Regions from separate parts of the Neorhizobium sp. PAMB6716 genome, predicted to be linked through region 2. Evidence: riboswitches for the same ligand, from Rfam matches in the RefSeq annotation. Region 2 holds a riboswitch; each other region holds the start of a gene.

Region 1 (3,268 bases), on a different replicon from region 2:
GACGGTGTCTTGTATTAAGAAGTCGTTAATTTTTCAGTGTTTTATGAATTCTGGGTTCCAACAAAACGCGAGTTATTTTTACAAGATTTATCGCATTATTGTCAATGGTAACACTTATAGTGAAATCAAGCTTTCTGCGCATTTTTTGTACCTTGGGCACTGAATAGGCACGGCGCCGAAAGTGGAAAAATCATATATTTCAAGCCACAAACTGTATACCGACACAGAACGGCAGAATTTGTCTGCCGCCTGAAACTTTGTTGCCAGCCAACCCCGCAATCGGGATTGCAAAGAGCGACGCAGACGAACAATGCGCGACACCGCAACTCACACATCAAGCAATGAGCGATAGGCGCCGGTCGACGAAGCAAATCAGCGTCAGCGGCGATCTAGCGCATTGATCCCTAAATGAAAAGCCAGTTAAAACATATTCATGACTGCGCATAAACGGACCCGAGGCAGGGCCAAAAGGCCGCACCGCACCCTGGCTCCAGTCCATCACGGCGAAGAACAAAAGGAGTGTCGCGCCGCTCTTTTCGCTCGGCGAAGCACCCGCTCAGCTTTTACCGCAACACTATATCTGACGACAGATTCGCCTGCAAATGAGACAAGAACAAGGCAAACAGCGGTTTGCCGTAACGTCGCACCGCAACATGGCAGAAGATCCGGCGCAGGCGCTAGTATTTCTTTCCGGTATCGCTCCAAAACGGGACGGAAGAAAAACACGCAAGAACCGTTTCCGACGCGCCCGTCCCGAAAAGGGGCAGATTTTGCCGCGCTACCGTGATCACCGATCCATTATGGAGCGGGCAAGAGTTGAGCACCCTAGAGCGCTTGCAAACCCGCAACTGACGATCCCCGTAGCAGCGACGGGATGCCCGCATCCTTCCGCCGGGATCGACCATCGCCAAACCCGCCAGGCGGCAGGGACCGGACGCCATGTCACAATTTCCGATAGGTCGAAGGCGCTCGTCATGAGCATCGCCAGTTTGAACACGCTGCCGGCTGGCGATTCGCTGTCAGCACGCATCAAGCGGGCAAAGCCGCTCCTGTGCAAAATCCGGGAAACCCTCTGGACAAAACATTTGCGCCCTCATAAACGTAACGATATTACATTACGTAACGAAGGCAGATCGTATTGCGGCTATGCTGCGCCTTGACGCGGTGTTGTATGGCAGCTTAACTGGTCGTTGATGGTTCCCCGAGCCGGCTTTCCGGTGGAGGGGATTAATAGGGAACACGGTGCAGAGCCCATCTGGGGTCCAAAGCCGTGGCTGCCCCCGCAACTGTAAGCGGATGCCGATCATCCTTGTGGCGCCTGATAAAGGCGCCATGCCACTGCACGACAAAAGCGTGCGGGAAGGCAGATGAGAAGCGCTAACCGTGAGCCAGGAGACCTGCCATCGCACTGAAGTCCAACGTCACGGGCGGGGATGCCCGGAACAGGAGCTGACAATGAATGACACTCGCTTTTGCGAGCACCGCATGTCGAACCCTCAAGCGCCCCAAACGCCAGACATCCGTTCACCGAGGCTGGCTGCAGCCGAGGTGCCTTATCGCAGGTCCGTTTGACGGCCATACACTGACAGGGTTTGACCAATGATTTCCAGCATGACGCAGTTGCTGCGCCGGGCCGTACCGGCTTTGCAGCTTTTTGCCGGCCTTGCCGCCACATTTGTCGCTTCGGGCGCTTTAGCCACTGAAACCACCTATCCGCTGACGCTCCAGAACTGCGGGCGACAGATTACCTTTTCAAAAACGCCGGAAAGGGCCGTGTCGCTCGGACAAAGCACGACGGAAATTCTCTATATGCTCGGTCTCTCCAAGACAGTGGTTGGCACGGCCGTCTGGCTGGGGCCGGTGCTGAAGGGTTATGAGGAGGCCAATGCGGCCGTGCCGCGCCTTGCCGATAACGACCCGAGCTTTGAAAGCGTCATCGCCACAAAGCCCGATCTCGTCACGGTGCAGTTCCAGTGGCATGTCGGGCCAAAGGGCACCGTCGGCTCGATTGCTCAGTTTGAGGATCTCGGCGTGCCGGTCTACACCTCGCCGTCGGATTGCATCGGCAAGGACAATTCCTCCGGCGGCGACGGTGTGCGGGCAGAAGCCTTCAGCATGGACCTGATCTACCAGGAAATCCGCGACCTCGCCCGGATCTTTAACGTTCAAGATCGCGGCGAGCAGGTGGTGGCCGATCTTGTGGCGCGCGAAAAGGCCGCCCGCGCCAAGGTGGCAGGCGCCACGTCAAAACTATCGGCCGTCTTCTGGTTTTCCAGCGCAACGCTTGCCGCAGACCCTTATGTGGCCGGCAAGAACGGTGCGCCGGGCTACATCATGAAGGCGCTCGGCATAGAAAACGTCATCGACAGCGACGAGGAATGGCCAACCGTCGGCTGGGAAACGATTGCACGGGCCAACCCGTCGATCATCGTCACCGCCCGCATGGAACGGCGCCGTTATCCCGCCGATGACATCGCCGTCAAGACGGCCTTCCTGCAGAAGGATCCGGTTGTCAGCCTGATGCCGACGGTGAAGGCCGGTCATGTGGTGGAAATGGACGCGCAGACGATGAACCCGACCATCCGCACCATCGATGGCATCGAGGTTCTGGCCGATGCGATTGCCAAGGCGGGCCTTTCGCGTTGAAGCACAGCCGCACGCGCATGGCGGTGGGGGCAGCCTGTGCTGCCCTTGCTGCCCTTCTACTCGCGCTCTGGTTTGGAGCCGCCATCGGCGAAACGGCAATTCCGTTCGAGGTGGTGGCGAAAACTGCCGCCAACCGCCTGTTCGGCGCCGGTTACCCGCTTGATGCCATCGATGAAGGCATCGTGTGGAGCTACCGGCTGTCGCGTGTGGTGGTGGCCGCCTGCTGCGGGGCGGCGCTCTCCTTGTCTGGCGTCGTGCTGCAGTCGCTGCTGCGCAATCCGCTGGCCGACCCTTACGTGCTCGGCATTTCCGCCGGTGCGTCCACCGGCGCGGTATCGGTTGCGATCTTGGGGCTCGGCGGCGGCATGATCGGCCTGCCGCTCGGCGCCTTTGCCGGCGCCGTCATCGCCTTTGTGCTGGTCAGCCTCTTGGCCATGCGTGCCGGGCGCGGCTCGGCCGCCATCATTCTGGCGGGTATTGCAGGCTCGCAGCTCTTTCACGCGCTGACCTCCTTTGTCGTGACGAAAGCTGCCAATGCCGAACAGGCGCGCGGCATCATGTTCTGGCTGCTCGGCAACCTCTCAGGTGTGCGCTGGCCGGATGTGACGCTGGCACTGCCGGT
Region 2 (3,268 bases):
TCAGCCACCGGCCGTACATCTTCTTGACCATCCGCCATGGCCTGAAGGCTCAACGCCAACCGGTCGAGATTGTCAGGCCCGCCCTCGCGGAAAAAGGCGAGGAGGCGGGTGATCTCGTCGGTGGATACGGTGGAGGCAGCCGTCAGGCGGTCGTCGGTTTCGCTGCATTCGCCGGGCAGAAGAATGAGCGGAAGCCCCTTTGCGCGCGCCAGATGCGACAGCTCTTCGACCCCGTAACGCCAGCGATCATAACCGCCGAGCACGCGCACCATCAGCACCCGTGCATGGCGGGCGACCTTGTCGATCCAGAGATCGACGGACATCGGGTGGCGCAGGTCCGAAAGCTGGGCAAGGCGCAGCGAAAGGTCGGCGCGCGAAAGCCTGTCCCAGGCCGAAGCCATGCCGTTCAGGTCGCTGTCGGTAAAGGACAGCACCACCACATCGCCCGGCGTCTGGTTGAGATCGACCGGTTCGATCAGATCGTCGAGCGACGAGGATGTGGTGGCAAGGATGTGCATCAGGCCGCCAATATTTGTCCGATGCGGGCGGCATCGATGCCCTTTTCGCCGATGACGACGAGACGCGAACGACGATCCTCGCCGTCACCCCAGGCGCGGTCGAAATAATGGTTCACGCGCGGGCCGACAGCCTGCACCAGAAGCCGCATCGGTTTGCCCTTTACTTCCACATACCCCTTGATGCGCAGCACCTTTTCGGCCGCCGTCACATCGGCAATGCGCCGGCTGAGGCTTTCGGGATCGGAGATTGCGGAGATATCGAGGACAAAGCTGTCGAAATCGTCGTGCTCGTGGTCCAGTTCATCGTCGTGATGCGTCTTGCGGTTCTCGATGTCGTCCTCGACGGCAAGCCCAAGGCCGATGAACACGGCGGGATCGACCGCGCCCTTTTCCGAATTGACGATGCGCACCGCACGCGGCAGGTGGGCGCTCACATGGGCGCGGGCCTTTTCCAGATCGGCAGGGGAGAGAAGGTCGGCCTTGGTGAGGATCACGAGGTCGGCGCAGGCGATCTGGTCTTCAAACACCTCCTCGACGGGGTCGTCATGGTCGAGCGCGTCGTCGTTCACCCGCTGGGCGGCCAGCGCCTCCATGTCATCGGCCACGCGGCCTTCGGCCAGCGCCAGCCCGTCCACCACGGCGATCACGCCATCCACTGTGACCCGGCTTTTGACGCTCGGCCACTGGAAGGCCTGGATCAGGGGCTTTGGCAGCGCAAGGCCGGAGGTTTCGATGAGGATATGATCCACCTTCGGTTCTATCGCCAGAATGCGGTCGATCGCCGGCACGAAATCGTCAGCCACCGTGCAGCAGATGCAGCCGTTTGCCAGTTCGATGATGTTGTCTTCGGGGCAGTTTTCGATGCCGCAGCTTTTCAGGATCTCGCCATCGATGCCGACATCACCGAACTCGTTGACGATGATGGCAAGCCGCTTGCCCTTGATGTTCTGCAGCGCTTGGGAAAGCAACGTGGTTTTGCCGGCGCCGAGAAAACCGGTGACAACCGTGCAGGGAATGCGGGCGAGGGAAGAGGTCATGGGATCGTCCTTCAAGGCTTCTGGTTCTGGGATTCAACGGAGGGAAACGGCGGAATGCGGGCAATCATGCCGCGTTTCAGGCTGTCCGGGCGGCCCTTCCAGGGCATCAGCCCATCGGCCGAGCCGGCAAGCAGGCGCGCGCCAATGAGAAGATCCTCGCCGCTCTCGGTGGTGAGATCACCGAAAATATAGCTCCAGCCGGTGCTGCTCTGGATGCTGGCGCTGAGACCACGCTTGCAATTGGCAAGGCAGGCGACGCTCTTCACCTCGATGCCGGGTTCGTTATGGTGAGCAAGGTTTTGTGCAAGCACGGCGCCCTCGCGGGGGGCAGCCGGGTCTTGCGTGGCGCTGCGGCAGGTTTCGCAGACATGCACGATAACCGCATGGACGGGGATATCCGCCGTCTCGGGACGCTCGTTTCGTGCTGATAAATCCACTGTCACCCCACCTTTTACCGATGTGCCTGAACGGCCTGCCAAACGATAGCGGGGTGCAGACACGGAAGGCCGCTATCGGCGCCCCATGTCTTTCGAAAACTATCCGTTCCGGAGCACCCCGCCCGGCTGGATCATCTGTCGTCAACGGCAGGTCTCCTGGCTCGCGGATCGTCGCCCGTGCGCCGCCTTCCCGAAGTTGCCTTCAGTGGCCTGATGCGCCGGACTACCCGCTTACAGTTGCGGGGGCAGCCGTGGTTTAGGTTTTTGAAAAACCGCACCACGTTCCCTCTTAGCTTTCCCCGTTGCCGGGAAAAGACCGTTGTCCCTGTCACTATGCGCTTAGCCGCTTGCGTGTCAATGGCGGGACACAAGGCATTGCCGCGGGAAAAGGTTCGACTATAGTCCCGCCTCCCGACGATGCGCCAGGAGAGCCCGATGAAGGAAATCGACGAACGCGAGGCCGAGCGCCACCGCCGCAAGATGGAAAACCGCAAGGCGGTGCAGGATGCGGAAGTGGCGGAAAAGACCCTCGAAAAGGGTCTGCTGATCGTCAATACCGGCCCCGGCAAGGGCAAATCGACGGCTGCCTTCGGACTTGCGTTGCGCATGCTCGGCCATGGTCGCAAGGTGGCGGTTGTCCAGTTCATCAAGGGCGCCTGGGATACGGGCGAGCGCGTGGCGCTGCAGGCGTTTGGCGACCGGATGATCTGGCACACGATGGGTGAGGGTTTTACCTGGGACACGCAGGACCTGAAACGCGACGTGGCGGCTGCCGAACGGGCCTGGGAGAAGGCGCTGGAAATGATGGCCGAGCCTGACGTCGGCCTCCTGATCCTCGACGAGTTGAACATCGCACTGCGTTACGATTACCTCGATCTCGAGCGGGTGATTGCTGATCTCTCAGCTCGCCGCCCCGACCTGCATGTGATCGTCACCGGACGCAATGCCAAGCCGGCGCTGATCGAAGCCGCCGACATGGTGACCGAGATGACGCTCGTAAAACATCACTTCAAGGCCGGCGTGAAGGCGCAAGCCGGGATCGAGTTCTGATGACGCAGCAAAGGCCCGCCAAGGCATTGATGTTCCAGGGCACCGGTTCGGATGTCGGCAAATCGCTCATCGTGGCGGGCCTTGCGCGCGCCTTTACGCTGCGCGGGCTTTGCGTTCTGCCGTTCAAGCCGCAGAACATGTCCAACAATGCGGCGGTGACGGCCGATGGCGGCGAGATCGGCCGGGCGCAGGCGCTGCAGGCGCGCGCGGCGCGCGCGGCGCTTTC
Region 3 (3,268 bases), 1.3 Mb from region 2:
GATTTCCCCAACCATTTTCCGGCCGGTTCCGAAACGGGCATGGAAACGGCGGCGTCGCCGGCCATCTGGCAGAACATGGATGACTTCAAGGCCAAGTCCATGAAGCTTTCCACCGATGCCGAAACGGTTCTGGCCTCCATGCCCGCCGATCAGGCAGCCGTGGGGCAGGCCATGCAGACGCTGGGCGCCGATTGCGGCACCTGTCACCAGGCCTATCGTCTGAAGCGCTAAGCGCAGCCTTTTATGATCGCCGCCCGGCACCCTGTCGGGCGGCGGTTTTTTGGGCATTCGGGTTTTTAAGAACATGAACGGGGAGCGGCCATGGCATCGACATGGGCCAAAATCGCACTGGCGGGTGTCTTTGCCGTCGTGGCGGGCGGCGCGGCAGCTTATGCGCTGACGCGGCCCGCACCACATCCGGCAGACTATTGGGCAGGGCTCGGCGCGGCGGATGTGGCAAACGGCGAACACCTGTTCTGGGCCGGCGGCTGCGTCAGCTGCCATGCGCCGAAAGATGCCAAGGGCGAAGACCAGAAAGTCCTGTCGGGCGGTCGCGCGTTGCCAACGGCCTTCGGCACGTTCCACGTCCCCAATATCTCACCCGATCCAGAGGCTGGCATCGGCCGCTGGACGCTGGCGCAGTTTGGCGATGCGATGACGCGGGGCGTTGGCCCCGAGGGTGAACATCTTTATCCGTCTTTCCCCTACAGTTCCTACGCGCGATTGACGCCAAAGGATGTGAACGATCTCTTCGGTTACCTGAAGACGCTGCCGGCAAGCCGCAATGTTGCGCCGCCGCATGAACTCGGTTTCCCCTTCAACCAACGCGTGACGCTCGGCGGCTGGAAGCTGCTGTTTTTCAGTGCAGACCCGCGCGTTGCGCTCGACAACCCGAGCGATGCCGTCAAGCGCGGGCAATATCTCGTGGAAGGGCCCGGCCATTGCGGCGAATGCCATACGCCGCGCAATGCGCTCGGCGGCTTTGAAAGTGGACAGTGGCTGGCAGGCGGGCCGAACCCGGAAGGCGAGGGGCGTATTCCCAACATCACCCCCGGCGGAAAGGCCATCGGCAGCTGGAGCGAGGGCGATATCGCCAATTATCTCGAAACCGGCTTCACCCCTGAATTCGACAGTGCCGGCGGCTCCATGGTGGAGGTGCAACAGAACCTTTCGCACCTGCCCAAAAGCGATCTGGAGGCAATTGCGGCCTATCTGAAGGCGGTTCCTTCCCGCTGAGCAGGGGAATAATCGCGGTACATCCGCAAAACTCGGAAACCCCAGGGTTGCGACGCGTATTGACAGGCCCCCGGTGGCGGGCCACAAGAAGAGCGTGTGACGGTTCCTGCCGGATGAAAGATCTGTCGGGATGAAAAGGGAACACGATAGGGCATCGAGAGAAGTGCCTCATTCGTGGCTGCCCCCGCAACTGTGAGCGGTGAGTTCATCGACTGTTTTGGCCACTGGGAAACCGGGAAGGTCTGGTCCTTGAACAGCGACCCGCGAGCCAGGAGACCTGCCGCCGCACCTGTCGTCAACGCATATGCAACGAGGGGTTTTTGCATGTCGATCCAAACATCCACCGCCGGCACTTCGGCGAAATCCACATCCATGCTCCAGGCCGTTTTTGCGGTCGCACTTGGCCTGTTCATCGTCGGCTTCGTCGGTTTTTCCCATGCGGAAGCCGTGCACAACGCTGCCCACGATACGCGCCACGCCAACGCCTTTCCCTGCCACTAACGCGCGCTCCATCTGAAAAGTACCAGGTCGTTCAGCCACGTTTAAATCGGGTATCGCGCTTGCCGGACATCGTCCGGTTCATAGGCGCTTTGCCCGCACGGGATAAGGTTATCTTCATGTTCAGATCCATTGTCTTCTCCGCCGTTGTGGTGGGGATTGTGAGCGGTATTGCCGTCTCGCTGATGCAGATGGTTGGCACCACGCCGCTCATTCTGTCTGCCGAAACCTATGAAAACGCAGGTGCCGCCGGCCATGACCACGCGCAAGCGGCAGCAGCACCCGTTGCCGTGCCGGCCGCTACAGAAAACCCTGCCTCCCACGTCCATGCCGCCGGAACGGCGCCACATGAACATGCCGATGGTCACGGTCAGGAAGGCCATGACCACGGGGGCCATGACCACGGAGACGGCTGGGCGCCGGCCGATGGGCTGGAACGGCTCTCCTATACGGCAGCCGCCAATATCCTGACGGCCATCGGTTATGCGCTGGTGCTCTGCGGGCTTCTGTCTGTCGCTATTCAGGGCGGGTTTGCCAAAACCATCGATTGGCGCACGGGCCTTTTCTTCGGCCTTGCAGGGTTTGCCTCTGTCATGCTGGCGCCAATGGTGGGGCTGCCGCCGGAACTGCCGGGTTCTCCCGCCGGCGATCTCGGCGCGCGCCAGATCTGGTGGCTGTCGACGGCCTTTGCCACCGCACTCGGTATCGCGCTTCTGGCATTTCGCCGTGACGGGTTTTCCGCTGTCGCCGCCATTGCGCTGATTGCGGCACCGCATCTCATCGGCGCACCGCTGCCGCCAGACGGCGAACATGCGCTTGCCCCGCTTGGGCTGGAACGCCAGTTCATCGTGGCAGCGACGCTGACGAGCCTCGTGTTCTGGGCGCTTCTCGGTTCTCTGAGTGGCCTCCTGATGAAGCGTTTCGAGGCGGCGCGGTGAGCGAAAGCGCTCCTGATCGCTCCGCAATCTGGCGCGACGATCTCGATGCCCTGCAGTTTGGCGTGCCGGGGCAGGGCAGTCTCTGCCTTGTCCACCGGCTCGCCTTTCGCGCACTTTTGCCTTCTGGCCCGGGAGAAAGCCTTTCCCGGCAGGCCTGTCTTGAATTTTTCCTCAGCGAAAGCCGGCATTTCGAAGCCGCGGCCATGGCCAAGATCGCGCGGCTGAAACTGGCCCCCGGCCGAAACCTTCACCTCAACAGCCGCGATATCCGTCGCGCCATGGCGGGTGAAATTTCGGATGGGCCAGTGAAGGCCTGCCGCGTGCTGGGCGGCTGAGGCGGTCGTTTCAGCCCCGATGATGCTCGGCGGAAAACGGCGAAAGCTCCATCTGCGCTTCCGGCGTCCACAGATCGAGCGCCTTCAGGATTGCGACGGTGAAGCTAAAAGGCGCGCTGCCGGCCGCCGTCACGATCCCACCATCGCAGACGGCCTGCGGCTGATCCCGGTAACGGGCAGCGCCCTTATAGGCCGGATAGACCTGATGGGCGGCAAGCGCATTTCCCGTATGGGCAACGTCGTTCAGCAGGCCGGTTGCGG

Evidence for each region. A riboswitch is a leader RNA that binds a small molecule or an ion and turns the genes downstream of it on or off. The one in region 2 is predicted to bind cobalamin.
Region 1: it holds a riboswitch for cobalamin, as region 2 does, so the genes downstream of both, AC4CWH_RS19405 (ABC transporter substrate-binding protein) here and AC4CWH_RS17165 (DUF1636 family protein) in region 2, are expected to answer to the same signal.
Region 3: it holds a riboswitch for cobalamin, as region 2 does, so the genes downstream of both, AC4CWH_RS11295 (CbtB domain-containing protein) here and AC4CWH_RS17165 (DUF1636 family protein) in region 2, are expected to answer to the same signal.

The regions. Positions count from the first base shown of each region.
Region 1 covers NZ_JBZAYW010000002.1:171,729-174,996, reverse strand. The annotation lists gene AC4CWH_RS19410 (hypothetical protein) at 603-1,160, shown strand; cobalamin riboswitch at 1,178-1,419, shown strand; gene AC4CWH_RS19405 (ABC transporter substrate-binding protein) at 1,612-2,646, shown strand; gene AC4CWH_RS19400 (FecCD family ABC transporter permease) at 2,664-3,268, shown strand, end outside.
Region 2 covers NZ_CM177835.1:3,544,355-3,547,622, forward strand. The annotation lists gene cobN (cobaltochelatase subunit CobN) at 1-518, opposite strand, end outside; gene cobW (cobalamin biosynthesis protein CobW) at 518-1,555, opposite strand; gene AC4CWH_RS17165 (DUF1636 family protein) at 1,567-1,992, opposite strand; cobalamin riboswitch at 2,122-2,328, opposite strand; gene cobO (cob(I)yrinic acid a,c-diamide adenosyltransferase) at 2,428-3,042, shown strand; gene AC4CWH_RS17175 (cobyric acid synthase) at 3,042-3,268, shown strand, end outside.
Region 3 covers NZ_CM177835.1:2,293,439-2,296,706, reverse strand. The annotation lists gene AC4CWH_RS11305 (c-type cytochrome) at 1-231, shown strand, start outside; gene AC4CWH_RS11300 (c-type cytochrome) at 322-1,236, shown strand; cobalamin riboswitch at 1,320-1,535, shown strand; gene AC4CWH_RS11295 (CbtB domain-containing protein) at 1,561-1,737, shown strand; gene AC4CWH_RS11290 (CbtA family protein) at 1,848-2,672, shown strand; gene AC4CWH_RS11285 (hypothetical protein) at 2,669-3,007, shown strand; gene AC4CWH_RS11280 (DJ-1/PfpI family protein) at 3,018-3,268, opposite strand, start outside.